4 regions of the Salmonella sp. FC25216 genome follow, and region 3 is predicted to be linked to each of the others. Evidence: predicted binding sites of a transcription regulator. Region 3 holds the regulator's gene; each other region holds the start of a gene.
The links. The regulator CRP, encoded in region 3, controls carbon source genes, mostly activating them, when cyclic AMP is high. The targets are predictions, from matches to a motif close to ATGTGANNNNNNTCACAT.

Region 1 (3,215 bases), 230 kb from region 3:
GTTTCAGCGGATGGCTTTGCAGTTGGGCAATCATCGCTTTTTTGCCGACGATGATCCCGGCCTGCGGCCCGCCCAGCAACTTATCGCCGGAGAAGCTTACCAGGCTGGCGCCTGCGGCAATTAGCTGCTGCGGCATCGGCTCTTTGGGTAAGCCATATTGACTTAAATCCACCAGCGAACCACTGCCCAGATCCGCCACCACCGGAATATCCAGCTCTCGCCCGATTTCCGCCAGCTCTGCTTCCTCTACCGTTTTGGTAAAGCCCTCAATGCTGTAATTACTGGTATGTACCTTCATCAACAGCCCGGTATTTTCATTTACCGCCTGACGGTAATCTTTCGCGTGCGTCCGGTTGGTGGTACCCACTTCATGCAGCGTACAACCCGCCTGGCGCATGACATCCGGAATACGAAACGCGCCGCCGATTTCGACCAGTTCGCCACGCGAAACCACCACCTCTTTGCCGCTGGCGGTCGCCGCCAGCATCAGCAATACCGCCGCCGCATTGTTATTGACGATACAGGCGTCCTCCGCCCCGGTGATACGGCATAACAGCGTCGCCAGCGCCTGGTCGCGATGCCCCCGCCCGGCGCCATCCAAATCGTATTCCAGCGTCACCGGCGCCCGCATCGCCTGCGTTACCGCCTCAATCGCTTCTTGCGCCTGCAATGCGCGGCCAAGATTGGTGTGCAACACCGTCCCCGTCAGGTTAATCACCGGGCGCAGCGCGCTTTGCGCCGCATTTTCCAGCCGTCGTTTCGCCTCTTGCGCCCAGTCTGCGCACCAGTCGGGAAGCGTCTGCGTATTCCGTATGACGTCGCGCGCGTCGTCAAGCATCCGCCTAAGCAGATCAACCACCTGGGTATGGCCATACCGATCGCGCAGAGAAAGAAAAGCGCTATCGTGCAATAAGCGATCGATAGCAGGAAGCTGGCTGTAGAGTGTACGCGTTTCGCTTGTCATGAAAATGCCTGGCTGTTGGTGGCCCTCTCCTGGCTGGAGAGGGATATCGACTTGAGGGGGATTGTAACGTGAGTTTGCTCAGGCGGACATAATGCGCGTCAAGCCTTCGGTGCTTCGGTGCGGGCAAAGCTTTCGCGCTGAAAAAGCGTTTCGACCAGTTTGACCAGGTGGGGGCGGCCAACGCACCAGCCCGGCGCGACCCGGCGGAAGTTGAGATAGCCTACCGCACAGGCAATCGCGATAGTCGCCAGATTCACCGTATCCGTTTTTAGGGTCCCGTCGCTCAGATAACCTTCGAGCATATCCAGACTGCGGTTGATTTTTTCCCGCTGGCGCAGCAGTTCCGTTTCCGATTGCTGCGCCGCCGGACGCGCCTGTTCGCGTACAGAGACCAACGCGGCATCCATAATGCCATCGGCCAACGCTTCAAGCTGGCGAATTTTAAGCGCCGCCATGGGGTCACGCGGGAGCATCGCTGGCGCGATATCCAGCAGCTCAATATATTCCGCGATGATCGGCGAATCGAACCAACATTCCCCTTTCTCCGTCACCAGTGCCGGCACCTTACCCAGAGGGTTGTATTGCGCCACGCCGTTATCCGCCTCGTAGGGCAGTTCGTTAACAAATTCGAAGGTGATGCCCTTTTCCAGCAGCAGAACAGAGATTTTGCGCACAAAAGGGCTAGTATAGCTACCGATGAGTTTCATGCCGTGTCCTTTTTTGCCAACCAAGTAAAAATCATAGTATGGCTCAAATAAACGAAAAGAGACGCTAAAGGAAGTTGCTGAGTGACATAACGTGAGAGGGCTTGCGACAAAATGTTTGCCGGATCGTATTGACGTTACCCGGGCCTAAAATTTCTTGTGAAGATGATCACAAAAATTCAACAAAGCACCAAAATAAAAGTGTGAAATATCTCACATAAAATTGCCTTTTAAGGTCTAAAAATTAGATGCGTTGTTTTTTTACACAGTAACTTTGTGATCAATATCACATCAATTACCTCTCTACCCCCTATATTTATGCGATATAAATCACATTAACTGTCCCTGTCTGGACAGTTGAACGATTCAGTGCCAGATTGCGCAGTATCTACACTACAGGGTCCGGCTACCTCTGCCGCTACATTAACAAACCTCGGGCTTTTCAGCCTGCGCGACAGCAACATAAGAAGGGGTGTTTTTATGTCATCCGATATTAAGATCAAAGTGCAAAGCTTTGGTCGATTCCTCAGCAATATGGTGATGCCTAATATCGGCGCGTTTATCGCGTGGGGTATTATCACCGCATTATTTATTCCGACAGGGTGGTTGCCTAACGAAACTCTGGCGAAACTGGTTGGTCCGATGATCACCTACCTGCTGCCGCTGCTAATCGGTTATACCGGCGGTCGTCTGGTTGGCGGCGAACGCGGCGGCGTGGTGGGCGCTATCACTACCATGGGCGTTATAGTCGGCGCGGATATGCCGATGTTCCTCGGCTCGATGATCGCCGGTCCGTTGGGCGGCTACTGCATTAAGAAATTCGACAGTTGGGTAGACGGTAAGATCAAATCCGGTTTTGAGATGCTGGTGAACAACTTCTCCGCTGGCATTATCGGTATGATCCTCGCCATGCTGGCGTTCCTCGGTATTGGTCCGGCGGTTGAAGTCCTGTCCAAAATTCTGGCGGCGGGCGTTAACTTCATGGTGGCGCACGATATGCTGCCGCTGGCGTCCATTTTTGTTGAACCGGCGAAAATCCTGTTCCTCAATAACGCGATTAACCACGGTATCTTCTCACCGCTGGGTATCCAGCAGTCCCATGAGATGGGTAAATCCATCTTCTTCCTGATTGAAGCTAACCCGGGTCCGGGGATGGGTGTCCTGCTGGCGTACATGTTCTTCGGTCGCGGCAGCGCTAAACAGTCTGCGGGCGGCGCGGCAATTATCCACTTCCTGGGCGGTATCCACGAGATCTACTTCCCGTACGTGCTGATGAACCCGCGCCTGATTCTGGCGGTGATTCTCGGCGGTATGACCGGCGTATTCACCCTGACCATCCTGAACGGCGGTCTGGTCTCTCCGGCGTCTCCGGGCTCCATTCTGGCGGTACTGGCGATGACGCCAAAAGGCGCTTACTTCGCTAACATCACTGCCATCGTGGCGGCAATGGCGGTCTCCTTCGTGGTTTCTGCAATTCTGCTGAAAACCAGCAAAGTGAAAGAAGAAGATGACATTGAAGCGGCCACCCGTCGTATGCATGACATGAA
Region 2 (3,215 bases), on a different contig from region 3:
GTATTTGTCGAAAATCGCTTTGTCGCCGCCGACCATGACGGACAGCGTGCCGTCGATGGCTTTGGGTTCCCCGCCGCTGACCGGCGCATCCAGCATTGCAATGCCTTTTGCTTTCAGGGCTTCGCTGATCTCACGGCTTGCCAGCGGCGCGATAGAACTCATATCAATCAATACGGCTCCCGGCTTCGCGCCTTCGATGATACCGTTCTCGCCCAGCGCAACCTCTTTCACATGCGGAGAGTTAGGCAGCATCGTGATGATGACGTCGCACTGTTCAGCGGTCGCCTTCGCCGTAGAAGCTGTTTCCGCGCCTGCGGCGATTACGTCGGCAATCGCTTCAGGATTACGATCGGACACCACCAGCGAGTACCCTGCTTTCAACAAGTTTTTGCTCATGGGCTTACCCATGATGCCTAAGCCAATAAAGCCAACTTTCATCGTCATAACGTTCTCTCTTTCCATACCGGGATTATTTTTTAAAGGTGTCGGCAAGCTTCTGCGTGCCGGCGCGGAATACGCCTAAATCGCTGCCAACAGCGACAAAGGTCGCGCCCCATTCCAGATAACAGCGGGCATCCGCCTCTACCGGCGCCAGAATGCCGCACGGTTTACCGTGCGCTTTGGCGCGGGCAAAAATATGCTGAATCGTCTGTTGCACGTCAGGGTGAGAGGCATTGCCGAGATGACCCAGCGCGGCGGCCAGATCGCTGGGGCCGACAAAAATGCCATCAACGCCTTCCGTTGCGGCGATGGCATCAACGTTGTCGACACCCAACTGGCTTTCGATTTGAACAATAATGGTGATGTTTTTGTTCGACTGCGCAAAGTAATCAGGCACCGTGCCGAACATGTTGGCGCGGTGAGAAACAGAGACGCCGCGAATGCCTTCCGGCGGGTAGCGCGTCGAGGCGACGGCGCGAGCCGCTTCCTCTTGCGTTTCAACAAAGGGGAGCAGGAAGTTATAAAACCCGATATCCAGCATCCGTTTGATAATGACCGGTTCATTGGTCGGCACACGTACCACAGGCGCGCTGGCGCTGCCTTTCAATGCCATTAACTGCGGAATTAAGGTGGTCACATCGTTCGGCGCATGTTCGCCATCCAGCACCAGCCAGTCAAATCCCGCCAGACCGAGAACTTCGGTGGTGATTGGGTTTGCCAGTGCAGACCAGCAGCCAATCTGCACCTGTTGCGACGCCAGCGCCGCTTTAAACTTATTCGGGAAAATAGCGTTATTCATCGCTTATACCTTCGCTTATTTCTTTAATTCTCTACCTATGATGTCGCCGCCATGACTTATAGCAGCGACAATAAAAATGCTTATCTGAAAATAAGAATGAGTCTCCAGATTCTATTTCTAGTGTGGTAACACATCCTGTAGCACAATATACCGCCCCAATATCTTTATCGTTTTTTATTATTATCATGGCATTTTCAAATAACTCGTCAGATACACTGAATTCGCTATTCAGTATAAACAGCATATGGCGGATAATCATTGTGCAAATGCTCATTAAGAAGGGGGCGCTTAACGCTTATTTTTGAGCATACGCCCATGATACTGGGCGCTAATGCACACATTTACGCTTTCCCTGGCCTACATAAAAAATTTCATAATTTGCGGTGACCTGGATCACATTCTTATATTTATACTCCTGTCATTCTTATTTCATTAGGCATGAACTTTATTTCTTATATTGAGATTTAACGATTAAACCATAACCAAAATAGATAATCCTTTTTCTATCATCCAGGCTGGAGAATGCTGAACAATGGCCAATATCGAAATTCGCCAGGAATCGTCATCGGCGTTTTATATAAAAGTACACGAAACCGATAATGTCGCAATTATTGTTAATCACCACGGTCTTAAAGCCGGAACACGTTTTTCGGATGGACTGGAACTGACTGAACATATTCCGCAAGGCCATAAAGTCTCTCTGACGGATATCCCCGCTCACGACGAAATCGTCCGTTACGGCGAAGTCATCGGGTATGCGGTACGTGACATCCCACGCGGAAGCTGGATCGACGAGTCGCTGGTTGAACTGCCAAAAGCGCCGTCGCTGAATACGCTGCCGCTGGCGACCAAAGTGCCAGAACCACTGCCGCTGCTGGAAGGTTACACGTTTGAGGGCTATCGTAACGCCGATGGCAGCGTCGGCACCAAAAATCTGCTTGGCATTACCACCAGCGTGCACTGTGTGGCGGGCGTGGTCGAGTATGTGGTGAAAGTGATTGAGCGCGATCTCCTGCCCAAATACCCGAATGTCGATGGCGTTGTAGGGCTAAACCATCTGTACGGCTGCGGCGTGGCAATCAACGCGCCGGCGGCGGTCGTGCCGATTCGCACGATTCATAATATCGCGCTCAACCCCAATTTTGGCGGCGAAGTGATGCTGATTGGCCTCGGTTGCGAAAAACTGCAACCGGAACGACTGCTGGAAGGCACCGAGGATGTCCCCGCCATCGCCGTCGAAAGCGCCAGTATTGTGCGTTTACAGGACGAACAGCATGTCGGCTTTAAAGCAATGGTCGATGATATTTTGCAGGTCGCCGAACGCCATCTGACGAGACTGAACCAACGCCAGCGCGAAACCTGCCCGGCTTCCGAGCTGGTCGTCGGAATGCAGTGCGGCGGCAGCGATGCGTTTTCCGGCGTCACGGCAAACCCGGCGGTGGGTTACGCTTCCGATCTGCTGGTACGCTGCGGCGCGACCGTCATGTTCTCAGAGGTTACCGAAGTGCGCGATGCCATTCATCTTCTGACGCCGCGCGCCATCAACGAAGCCGTGGGTAAACGTCTGCTGGATGAGATGGTCTGGTACGATAATTACCTTGATATGGGGAAAACCGATCGCAGCGCTAACCCGTCCCCTGGCAACAAAAAAGGTGGCCTGGCGAATGTGGTGGAAAAAGCGCTGGGCTCTATCGCTAAATCCGGTCAGAGCGCCATTGTGGAGGTATTGTCGCCAGGCCAGCGCCCCACCAAACACGGCCTGATTTACGCCGCGACGCCCGCCAGCGATTTCGTCTGCGGCACGCAGCAGGTCGCTTCCGGCATTACCGTACAGGTCTTTACCACCGGACGCGGCACGCCGTACGGGCTGATGGCAGTGCCGGTGATTAAAATGGCGACGCGTACCGAGCTGGCGAACCGCTGGTATGACTTAATGGATATCAATGCAGGCACCATCGCCACGGGTGAAGAGACA
Region 3 (3,215 bases):
TTAACGTCAGTAACTGGATGGTGTATACCGCCGTCACCGTAAAGCCGACCGTCGCCCAGCCGTAGTTTTTACGAATAATCAGATAACTTGCCAGCGTTAGTACCAGCATGACCGCCAGCGTAATGCTTTCGGGAATATGTAAGTGCAGCGTGACGCCGGCAATCACCAGGCCGACCAGCGTTCCGACCGAACGGTGCAGAATACGTACGCGCGTCGCGCCATAGCCGTTTTGGGTGACAAACAGCACCGTCATGAGGATCCAGTACGGTTTGGGCAGGTGCAACGCGCTGCCCATCAGACTGGCGATACTCATCATTACGCTAATGCGTCCGGCGTTGCGTAGCGCCGGCGATTTAAGCGACACATAATTTTTCAGCGCCGGGAGTAGTGGCAGGCGACGCTGTTTATCGGCCATCAGGTCGCGGGCGTAAAGCGGTCGCTGAGTACGCAGCACGCGGGCGATTCGGCTGAAGTGCCAATAGCAGAACTGGCCTACCGGGTTTTCAGGATGTTGATTGGCAATCTTCTCCAGCGCGCCAATCTGTTTTTCCATAGAGAAGCGCGTCGGCAGACGATGATAAAGGATGTCATCCGCCAGCACGCGCAGGCGAGCGGCGACCGTTTGCGCATTCCAGCGAATTACCTCTTCCGCATGGCTGCGTTCTACCAGTTTCTGTACCTCTTCCGGCTGATGCAGGCTGACGGAGATGTGTTCCTGCAAATCCATCGCTTCCTGAAAAGCCCGCAACAGGCGCTTGTAATCATTATTGTTGTGCGCCGAAAGCATATGCATCTGTTGGTAACACTGGGTAATGAGATCGACCGCTTTTTGCTGGCGTATCAGCAGGGGAGGCAGCGCTTTTTCCGGATCGATATGTTGGGTGAGCAGGCTGTATTTCGCTTCGCAGTAATCGGCCAGTTCACGATATAACAAACTCAATGACTCGCGCAGCGGCTGTTCGCGCCATAGCCAGAACCAAAACCAGTTAAACACGCCGTACCATAGGGTGCCCAGCGCATAAATAAGCAGCGGCTCCCAGACGGGCATGTATCCCGCAAGGCTCAGGGTAAATATGGCGGCAATCAGCGACGCTGGCAGTAGCCGCGCATGAAGTGGGCTAATTTCCGCCGTCACGCCAAGCACCAGCGTGAGCCCGGTCAGGATCAACGGCAGGGGGACGGATTCTGCCAGCAGGAGTTGCGTTGTCAGACTGCATCCGGCGAACAGCGACGCGCCGATGATCAGGCGTTTAAAAAAGCGTTTGTGCGGTGTATCCAGACCTGCAATGTTGCAGCAGGCGGGAACGAGAGAGAAAAGTAATCCCAGGTGTAGCTGGCCTATCAATAAACCGACAGCCACAGGCAGGCACAGCACCAGCGTTTGCCGTAGTGCGTAATTAATCTCTGGGTGATAAATCAGTCTTCGCCACATCGATGCAAACAAAAATGGCGCATGATAAAACGCGCCATTCTGACGGGATTAACGGGTGCCGTAGACGACGATGGTCTTGCCATGCGCGGAGATCAGGTTTTGATCTTCCAGCATCTTCAAAATACGACCAACGGTTTCGCGGGAGCAGCCGACGATCTGGCCAATTTCCTGACGGGTGATTTTGATCTGCATCCCATCCGGGTGCGTCATGGCATCGGGCTGTTTCGCCAGATTCAGCAGCGTCTGAGCGATACGCCCGGTGACGTCGAGGAAGGCGAGGTTACCTACTTTTTCAGACGTGACTTGTAAGCGACGAGCCATCTGGGAAGAGAGGCGCATCAGAATATCCGGGTTTACCTGGATTAATTGGCGAAATTTTTTGTAGGAAATTTCAGCGACCTCACATGCGGTTTTCGCACGTACCCAGGCGCTGCGTTCCTGGCCTTCTTCAAACAGGCCCAATTCACCAATAAAATCACCCTGATTCAGATAAGAAAGAATCATTTCTTTCCCTTCCTCATCTTTGATCAGCACTGCCACGGAGCCTTTAACGATGTAGTACAGCGTTTCTGCTTTTTCACCCTGGTGAATCAGCGTGCTCTTTGACGGGTACTTATGAATGTGGCAATGAGACAAGAACCATTCAAGAGTCGGGTCTGTTTGCGGTTTGCCAAGCACCATGCGCGGTTATCCTCTGTTATAAGCTGTCTCCAGAGCCAGAAAACGGCACTGTCTCTGGGGTTGCAAAAATATGCTTCCCGCTACCTGGGAAGAGGGCTACGAAAATAGACTGTAGCCTGTAATGTGATGTCCTCTGCATACATGCAGTACGTCAATGTATTACTGTAGCATCTTGTCTGTTTTAGCATAGCTTTCGCCGTGTGTCTCCTGGTGTCTCGCTTCAGCATGACCCAAGTCGCCTTCCATTGCGAGTTTTGTTGTATGCGCGTAATCTTTCAGGAAAATTGAAACATTGGAGTTACGAAATATGCAAGCGCGTGTAAAGTGGGTTGAAGGACTCACGTTCCTCGGAGAGTCTTCCTCCGGCCACCAGATTTTAATGGATGGCAACTCCGGTGACAAAGCGCCGAGTCCGATGGAGATGGTATTAATGGCGGCTGGCGGATGTAGCGCTATTGATGTGGTATCGATCCTACAAAAGGGGCGTCAGAATGTCACCAACTGCGAAGTGAAGCTGACATCCGAGCGCCGGGAAGACGCGCCGCGCCTGTTTACGCACATTAATTTGCATTTTATGGTTACCGGCAGCGATCTGAAAGAGGCTGCCGTCGCGCGCGCTGTTGATCTCTCTGCGGAAAAATATTGCTCGGTGGCGCTAATGCTGGAAAAAGCGGTCCATATTACCCATTCGTATGAAGTGATTGCGGCGTGATTATCATTATCTGATGGCGGCTTCGCCTTATCGGACCTACCAGTTTTTATCCCGTAGGCCCGATAAGCGTAGCGCCATCGGGCGTTTCAACGCGGTTATTCGATTTTTTTGCCTTCCATTAATCGCTGTACCAACGGCAACATAATCAGCTCCATCGCCAGTCCCATTTTGCCGCCCGGCACCACTAATGTATTAATGTGAGAAATGAACGAGCCCTGGAGCATCGCCAGTAGCCAGGGAAAATCGATCCCTTCCAGGTTGCGGAAATGGATCACCACAAAACTCTCATCCAGCGACGGAATGCCCTTTGCGGCGAACGGATTGGAGGTGTCGACGGTCGGCACGCGCTGGAAGTTAATATGGGTACGGGAGAACTGCGGCGTAATGTAA
Region 4 (3,215 bases), on a different contig from region 3:
TCGCCGGTAGCGTATGCTCCGGCAGATAACCGCTGGCGCCACGGTGGGCAATGACGACTTTTTCAGCCGCCACGGCACCGCTTCCGATTGCCATTCCTGCCAACATCAGTGCCACGCTAAGGTTTTTCAGTGTGGTTTTCATGTTTATTAGCCTCCGTTGCGTTTTAACTGCAGCTCATCATGATGGCGTTTTTCGCCAATCATCACGACCACCAGCAGGATTACCGCCAGAATGCTGCCGCCAATCATCACCATAAAGCCGCCATCCCAACCGAAGAAGTCAACGGTATAACCCACAATGGCGCTTGCGGCGACAGAACCGCCCAGATAACCAAACAGACCAGTAAAGCCCGCCGCCGTACCCGCCGCTTTTTTCGGCGCCAGTTCCAGCGCATGAAGACCAATCAGCATCACCGGACCGTAAATCAGGAAGCCGATAACAATCATACAAATCATATCAACGGTTGGGTTGCCAGCCGGGTTCATCCAGTAAACGATGGTCGCAATAGTGACCAGGGTCATAAAGAATACGCCCGTCGCGCCACGGTTGCCGCGGAATACTTTGTCTGACATCCAGCCGCACAGCAGGGTGCCTGGAATACCGGCATATTCATAGAGGAAATATGCCCAGGAGGATTTATCCAGAGCGAAATGCTTCACTTCTTTCAGGTACGTTGGCGACCAGTCGAGGATACCGTAGCGCAGCAGGTAGACAAACACGTTGGCGATAGCGATATACCACAGTAATTTGTTCGGCAATACGTACTGCATGAAGATTTGCTTCGCGGTGAGCTCTTCTTCCGCTTTTTCGTTGTAGTCGTCAGGATAGTCGTTTTTATACTCTTCGATAGGCGGCAGACCGCAAGATTGCGGCGTATCGCGCATCATTGCGAAAGCGAACAACGCCACCACAATCGCGCCAAAGGCTGGCATATAGAGCGCCGCTTTCCAGTCGTTAAACCACGCCATCCCCAGCAGGAACAGCAGTGGTGGGATCCCGCCGCCGACGTTATGCGCGCAGTTCCAGACCGACACAATGCCGCCGCGCTCTTTCTGCGACCACCAGTGAACCATCGTTCGACCGCACGGCGGCCACCCCATCCCCTGGAACCAGCCGCAAAGGAACAACAGCACAAACATCACGGCGATGCTGGACGTCGCCCACGGCACAAAACCCATAAACAGCATGACTGCTGCGGCCAGAATCAACCCTGCCGGCAGGAAAACGCGCGGATTCGAGCGATCGGACACCGACCCCATTATAAATTTCGAAAAACCATAAGCGATGGAAATCCCGGATAGCGCAAAGCCCAGATCGCCGCGCGAAAAACCCTGCTCTACCAGATAGGGCATCGCGAGGGCAAAGTTCTTGCGCACCAGATAATACGCGGCATAGCCAAAGAATATCCCCAGGAAAATCTGCCAGCGTAACCGGCGATAGGTCGGATCAATCTCCGCCGCTGGCAAGCGCGCTTTATGCGGCGCTGGTTTAAAAATACTCAACATATTGTAGCCTCCGTGGCCCGTATTTTATTTAGAGATAAACACCGCAGTTCGTTCAAACGACCCCGCTGTTCCCAGTGTGGCCGCGATGTTAAGTAAAGATCTGTCTCATGAATGTGAATTACAGCACATATTGTTACAGATTTATGAATAATGTTCAGAAAAGCGCACGAAATCACGTTTCATTTTCGAATAATGAGCGATTATGCGCGAAATCAAACATTCCATATGATTTGTATGGCTAAATGATAAAAAACGAACTGTGAGGAAAAACAATGAAAACTCGTGACTCGCAAGCAAGTGACGTGATTATCATTGGCGGTGGAGCAACAGGCGCAGGGATCGCCCGCGACTGCGCGCTGCGCGGTTTACGTGTCATCCTGGTGGAGCGGCATGATATTGCGACCGGCGCGACCGGGCGTAACCACGGGCTGCTGCACAGCGGCGCTCGTTATGCCGTTACTGACGCGGAATCCGCGCGCGAGTGCATTAGTGAAAACCAGATCTTAAAACGGATCGCCCGCCATTGTGTCGAACCGACGGATGGTCTGTTTATTACGTTACCGGAAGATGATCTTGCGTTTCAGGCCACCTTTATTCACGCCTGTGAAGCGGCAGGCATTCGCGCTGAAGCCATCGATCCGCAGCAGGCGCGCATCATTGAGCCCTCCGTTAATCCTGCGCTCATCGGCGCGGTAAAAGTGCCGGATGGCACCGTGGACCCTTTCCGCCTTACCGCCGCCAATATGCTGGATGCCAGAGAACATGGCGCAATCGTGTTAACAGCGCATGAAGTAACCGGGCTCATTCGTGAAGGCGCAACGGTCTGCGGTGTTCATGTGCGCAGCCATCTCACTGGCGAAACCCAGACGCTTCATGCGCCGGTGGTGGTCAATGCGGCAGGTATCTGGGGACAACGGATCGCCGAATACGCCGACCTGAGTATCCGCATGTTTCCGGCAAAAGGGTCGCTGTTGATCATGGACCATCGGATCAACCAGCATGTGATTAACCGCTGCCGGAAACCATCGGATGCCGACATTCTGGTACCTGGCGATACGATTTCACTGATCGGCACCACCTCTACCCATATTGATTACAATGAGATAGACAGCAACCGCGTTACCGCAGATGAAGTAGATATCCTGCTGCGTGAAGGGGAAAAACTGGCCCCTGTCATGGCGAAGACGCGTATTCTGCGCGCGTATTCTGGCGTCCGCCCGCTGGTGGCCAGCGATGACGATCCCAGCGGTCGTAACGTCAGCCGCGGTATTGTGCTGTTCGACCACGCCGAGCGCGACGGGCTTGAAGGCTTCATTACCATTACCGGCGGGAAGCTAATGACTTACCGCCTGATGGCGGAATGGGCCACCGACGCCGTGTGCCGCAAGTTGGGCAATACACGCCCCTGCATCACGGCGGATACGCCGTTGCCTGGCTCAAAAGAGTCTACGGAACATACGCTGAAACGCATTATCTCGCTTCCCGCGCCGCTACGCGGATCGGCGGTTTATCGGCATGGCGATCGCACGCCGGGATGGCTGAGTGAAGGCCGCCAACACCGTAGCCTGGTCTGTGAATGCGAGGCCGTCACGGCCGGTGAAGTGCAGTATGCCGTCGAAAACTTAACCGTGAATAGCCTGCTGGATCTGCGTCGTCGCACCCGCGTAGGCATGGGCACTTGCCAGGGCGAACTGTGCGCCTGCCGCGCA

Region 1: a site for CRP is predicted at 1,943-1,960, ahead of AC3G3F_RS09910 (glutathione S-transferase). Genes of this name have one in related genera too.
Region 2: a site for CRP is predicted at 1,622-1,639, ahead of garD (galactarate dehydratase). Genes of this name have one in related genera too.
Region 4: a site for CRP is predicted at 1,618-1,635, ahead of glpT (glycerol-3-phosphate transporter). Genes of this name have one in related genera too.

What each region holds. Positions count from the first base shown of each region.
Region 1 covers NZ_JBDGON010000004.1:143,993-147,207, reverse strand. The annotation lists gene selA (L-seryl-tRNA(Sec) selenium transferase) at 1-964, opposite strand, end outside; gene AC3G3F_RS09910 (glutathione S-transferase) at 1,063-1,671, opposite strand; gene mtlA (PTS mannitol transporter subunit IICBA) at 2,149-3,215, shown strand, end outside.
Region 2 covers NZ_JBDGON010000003.1:466,471-469,685, forward strand. The annotation lists gene garR (2-hydroxy-3-oxopropionate reductase) at 1-462, opposite strand, end outside; gene garL (2-dehydro-3-deoxyglucarate aldolase) at 470-1,240, opposite strand; gene garD (galactarate dehydratase) at 1,773-3,215, shown strand, end outside.
Region 3 covers NZ_JBDGON010000004.1:378,487-381,701, forward strand. The annotation lists gene AC3G3F_RS10930 (YccS/YhfK family putative transporter) at 1-1,432, opposite strand, end outside; gene crp (cAMP-activated global transcriptional regulator CRP) at 1,481-2,113, opposite strand; gene AC3G3F_RS10940 (OsmC family protein) at 2,421-2,825, shown strand; gene AC3G3F_RS10945 (phosphoribulokinase) at 2,921-3,215, opposite strand, start outside.
Region 4 covers NZ_JBDGON010000006.1:332,896-336,110, reverse strand. The annotation lists gene glpQ (glycerophosphodiester phosphodiesterase) at 1-142, opposite strand, end outside; gene glpT (glycerol-3-phosphate transporter) at 148-1,506, opposite strand; gene glpA (anaerobic glycerol-3-phosphate dehydrogenase subunit A) at 1,779-3,215, shown strand, end outside.